DNA from 2 places in the Acinetobacter sp. ANC_7654 genome. Region 1 is predicted to be linked to the other one. Evidence: predicted binding sites of a transcription regulator. Region 1 holds the regulator's gene; the other holds the start of a gene.
The links. The regulator PhoB, encoded in region 1, activates phosphate uptake and scavenging genes when phosphate is short. The targets are predictions, from matches to a motif close to TGTCATNAANCTGTCATAA.

Region 1 (2,480 bases):
TTAACACTGTGAGTGGTGTTCTTAATTCATGTGAAATATTGTCAACAAAATCTGAACGCATTTGCTCGAGATTTTTCATACGGGTAATGTCGTGCGCAACTAAGAGGCGACTTTCATTGCCAAAGCGAGTCAGTTTAATTTGCGCATACTTATTATCATGGTTCACCAATTTAATTTTTACACCATCTGGTGCTTGATGGGTATTATGAAAATACTCAATAAAATCAGGTTGGCGAATAATCGTGAGCAGGTTACGGCCACGATCAACAGCTTGAATCCCAAATAGTTTTTCCGCAGCAGGATTCCACCATTCGATTTGATGGGAATCATCCGTAAGAATAATCGCTTCTGATAAAGCTACGAGAGAAGATTGAGTTCGATCGATCAGTCCAACCATTTCAGACTGAACAATACGTTCTTGGCGTTGAGCCCGATATACATTGAACAGTAATGCCCCCCAGATTCCATTTAAATTTGGTGGTACATCGTAAGGACGATTCGAAATCCAATCATTGACTAAATATAATGAGCGTAATTGGATACCAAAAAATATGAGACAGGCAATGCCTAAGCATATCCAAAGATAGCCAATCCCTAACCCGATACAGCCCGCAATAATCAGTAGAAATACCAGTAAACGTAAGTCTTGCTTGGCAAAAGTCCATAAACTGCTATATAGAAACTTTTGATGTTCACGTGCCAATTCTGGGACGGGGTAGGGTTCGTACATAAAATCTAAATTAACCTAAAGCAACATCAGCTCGTGTTGAAAAACGATAGCCAGTACCACGCACAGTTTGAACATAACGGTCTGCACCATAAGGTTCGAGCACCTTACGTAAGCGACGGATATGGACGTCGATGGTTCTGTCTTCAATATACACATTTCCACCCCATACCTGATCAAGTAATTGAGCACGGGTATAGGCACGTTCTGGATGAGTCATAAAGAATGCCAATAGACGATATTCTGTTGGCCCCATATCAAGAATATTTTGATTATAGCTGACACGTTGGCTTACTGGGTCAAGAATTAAGCCATTTGCATCAATGGTTTTTTCGCCATTTAACGCATTTGCACGTCTTAACACCGCTTTAATACGGGATACCAACTCACGTGTTGAAAATGGTTTTGTCATATAGTCATCTGCTCCAGCATCAAGACCTTGAACTTTATGGTCTTCTTCGCCACGCGCAGTCAACATAATGACTGGAATTTCTGAAAGTGTTTCATCACGCTTAAGGCGACGACACAAATCTACGCCACTCACGCCACCCGGTAACATCCAGTCGAGTAGGATAAGCGCTGGACGTTGATCAACAATCATTTGATGTGCTTGTTTCGCATCTTCTGCTTCCAAGCATTGAAAGCCTGCCATATCTAAAGAAGTATGGATCATTTCCCGAATTGGGAGCTCGTCGTCGACAATTAAAATGTAGTCATCTTTCACAACGCAATATCCTATGATGAACGGTGAACCGTTTTATATTTATGACAGGCTTATTACAAAGATTAATTATGACAGTATCATTGCAAGATGGAAATCGAAGTTAAATATAGCAATGTTTTGTGACAATTAGGCTGATATTTTGTCTCATTGATATTTATTAATCTAAAATTAAATCAATATCTTAAATTTACTTACGATTTGTCACAATTTCTTCATCTTAATTTGATGCTACTTTTTCATTAGATCATTCAATAGGGCGAGAAAAACGGTTTTACATGCCTGAACGACCTCAGCACGTGGAAGTTTAAAACCACCTACTACCCAGCGAACAGCAACTTGAGTGACATAGCCATTTAGACCAGTTGCAATCAAGGAGATCTCTTTTTCAGTGAGATGGGTATGTGGCATCATTAATGTGACAAAGGCATGAATCATTCGGTCGAAACGGCCCATTGTTTCTTGAATGGTTGCATGATTATGAAGTTCTTGGACGAGCATTGCATCAATATAAATAATCCGAGCGGTACGCGGATCATCTTCTAAAAAACTAAAGAACGCATTTAGACCTGCATCAATCATGTTTAGAGGCTCAGGAGAGGCTTTCATAATAGCTTGCATTAATGTTTGTTGAAGCTTCTCAATCAGTTCTAAAAAGATCGTTTGGAATAAGTTTTCACTTTTCTTAAAAGATTCATAAAAGTAACGTTCAGTTAATTTCGCTTGTGTGCAAATATCTTTAACGGTTACTGAGAAAAAACCATGAGTTCCATATGCTTCAATACCCGCTTCAATAAGTTTCTCACGGCGTGCTTGTTTGCGTTCAGTTAAGGACATCCCTTTAAATTGACGCTCTTTTGCGGGAGGCTTTTCAATCGCTTGCTCGTGTTCTGATGGAGTGAGGTTCTCTGGGTTCATAGCAATTCGAGTCTTTTTATAAAAGTGTTATGCTGCGGTCAGTATAGAGTACTGATCAGCTAAAGATACTAAATTGGCCTATAGTAACAATAAAAATGGTCGATAGTTACATTG
Region 2 (2,480 bases), on a different contig from region 1:
TGTTGATCTAGACTCTTGTTTAAAGAGTAAGCCAATGGCACGATCCCGATCAGAATCAACATAATCAGACCCATACCTTTTTGGCCATCATTTGAGCCGTGTGCAAAACTTACACCGGTACACGTGAAAATCAAAATGGCACGAATAAGTGGCGGCGGCGGTTTATTCCCTTCTGGTGGTTGGAATAATTCCACTTGTTTCTTAAAGATTTTTTTAACCAATAAGAACAATACAGCCGCAAATGCAAAACCGATTAATGGTGAGAATAAAAGTGCTTTACCCACTTTCATCACCTGTTCCATGTCTACACCTGACGCACCATTACCTGCGTTTAAGATGTAGTTCATGATGCCCACACCTAAAATCGAACCGATCAGAGTATGAGAGCTAGAAGCAGGGATACCGAGGAACCAAGTTCCTAGGTTCCATACGATTGCGGCAATCAACATGGCAAAGACCATGGCAAAACCAGCACCTGAACCGACGTTCATAATCAATTCAACAGGCAATAGCGCGATAATACCGTAGGCAACTGCACCACTTGCGACCATTACGCCAAGGAAGTTACAGAAGCCTGCCCACATTACAGCGACAGGTGCAGATAAAGCGTTGGTATAAATAACTGTTGCCACAGCATTGGCCGTGTCATGGAAACCGTTAACGAACTCGAAACCCAATGCGATAAACAATGCCGTGGCCAACATGATCACAGCATAAAGATTTAAAGCAGGCACATGAGATAAATCAGCAGCCAACTGAAAACCAATGTAAATCAAGGTTGAAACAATCAGTGTAAGGAACACTGGCATAAAGAATTTCGGCGTTGGCACGTGAACATTCGTCGACTGCATAGGCGTTGACGATTGTGCTGAATCTGAAACTGGAGTTTGATTAGAATTCATGCAAGCAGAGAAAGAGGATAAATATCCCCTCTATTGTTCAATTTAATTATTACAATTATATGACAAAGAGCTGTCATATAAGTCATCCAAACGATACTTATTTAAGAAAATTAAACTTTAAAAACAACCAATATTCAAAATTTAACAATAATAATCAGATAGTTAATACAAAACCCTCGCCTTTAATCTTTATTTCAATCGGCAATTAAATAGATGAAATAAAGATGACATCACTGTCACATTTGTTACAACGGCAGTTATTATTACATTAGATTATGACAACATGATGAAATATAGACAGTTTCAGTTTTGATAGGTTGATCATCGTAGTCGATGGATGAAATTCATCCTTAATTTTTTGGGAATAGGTTCATAAATTTTTATTTATCAGAAAAGTGGACGTAACTCTGCTAAAATATTGCACCATTATTTGTGCAGATTTTTGTGAGAGTCATTTGATGTCTACCCTCGCCACCTTAAAAGCGCTTCTTGCCAAACGTATCCTGATTATTGATGGTGCAATGGGTACCATGATCCAACGCCACAAATTGGAAGAAGCTGATTACCGTGGTGAACGTTTTGAGGATTGGGCCTACGACCTTAAGGGTAATAACGACTTATTGGTTCTAACTCAGCCACAGATTATTCAAGGCATTCATGAAGCTTATCTTGAAGCTGGTGCAGATATTATTGAAACCAACTCGTTCAATGGAACGCGTGTTTCAATGTCTGACTACCATATGGAAGATTTGGTTCCTGAGATTAACCGTGAAGCAGCTCGAATTGCCAAAGAAGCATGTAAAAAATACTCAACACCTGAAAAGCCACGTTTTGTCGCGGGCGTATTAGGACCAACGTCACGTACCACTTCAATTTCACCAAATGTAAATGATCCGGCATTCCGTAACATCACCTTTGATGAGTTAAAAGTTAACTACATTGAAGCGACTAAGGCATTGATTGAAGGTGGTGCAGACATCATCTTGATTGAAACGGTATTCGATACTTTAAATGCGAAAGCTGCGATCTTTGCAGTGAAAGAAGTGTTTAAAGAAATTGGTTATGAACTCCCAATTATGATTTCGGGCACCATTACCGATGCATCTGGGCGTACACTCACAGGTCAAACCGCAGAAGCATTCTGGAACTCAATGCGCCATGCAGAGCCTTTATCGATTGGCTTTAACTGTGCACTGGGTGCAGATGCGATGCGTCCACACGTCAAAACCGTGTCTGACGTTGCCGATACCTTTGTTTCTGCGCATCCAAATGCTGGTTTACCAAATGCCTTTGGTGGTTATGATGAAACCCCTGAAGAAACCGCAGCATTTATTAAAGAATTTGCTGAAAGTGGCTTAATTAACATTACGGGTGGTTGTTGTGGTACGACGCCGGATCATATTCGTGCGATTGCGCAAGCAGTTGAAGGTATTACGCCGCGTCAAATCCCTGAAATTGAACCTGCATGTCGTTTAAGTGGTTTAGAACCATTTAACATTACTAAAGATTCTTTGTTTGTGAACGTGGGTGAACGTACCAACGTCACAGGTTCTAAAAAATTCTTGCGTTTAATTAAAG

Region 2: a site for PhoB is predicted at 1,176-1,194, ahead of AC1M86_RS06105 (inorganic phosphate transporter). Genes of this name have one in related genera too.

The regions. Positions count from the first base shown of each region.
Region 1 covers NZ_JBWYIR010000002.1:87,968-90,447, forward strand. Annotated here, with positions in the region: gene phoR (phosphate regulon sensor histidine kinase PhoR) at 1-730, opposite strand, end outside; gene phoB (phosphate regulon transcriptional regulator PhoB) at 741-1,451, opposite strand; gene AC1M86_RS02605 (TetR/AcrR family transcriptional regulator) at 1,680-2,366, opposite strand.
Region 2 covers NZ_JBWYIR010000004.1:37,442-39,921, reverse strand. Annotated here, with positions in the region: gene AC1M86_RS06105 (inorganic phosphate transporter) at 1-902, opposite strand, end outside; gene metH (methionine synthase) at 1,361-2,480, shown strand, end outside.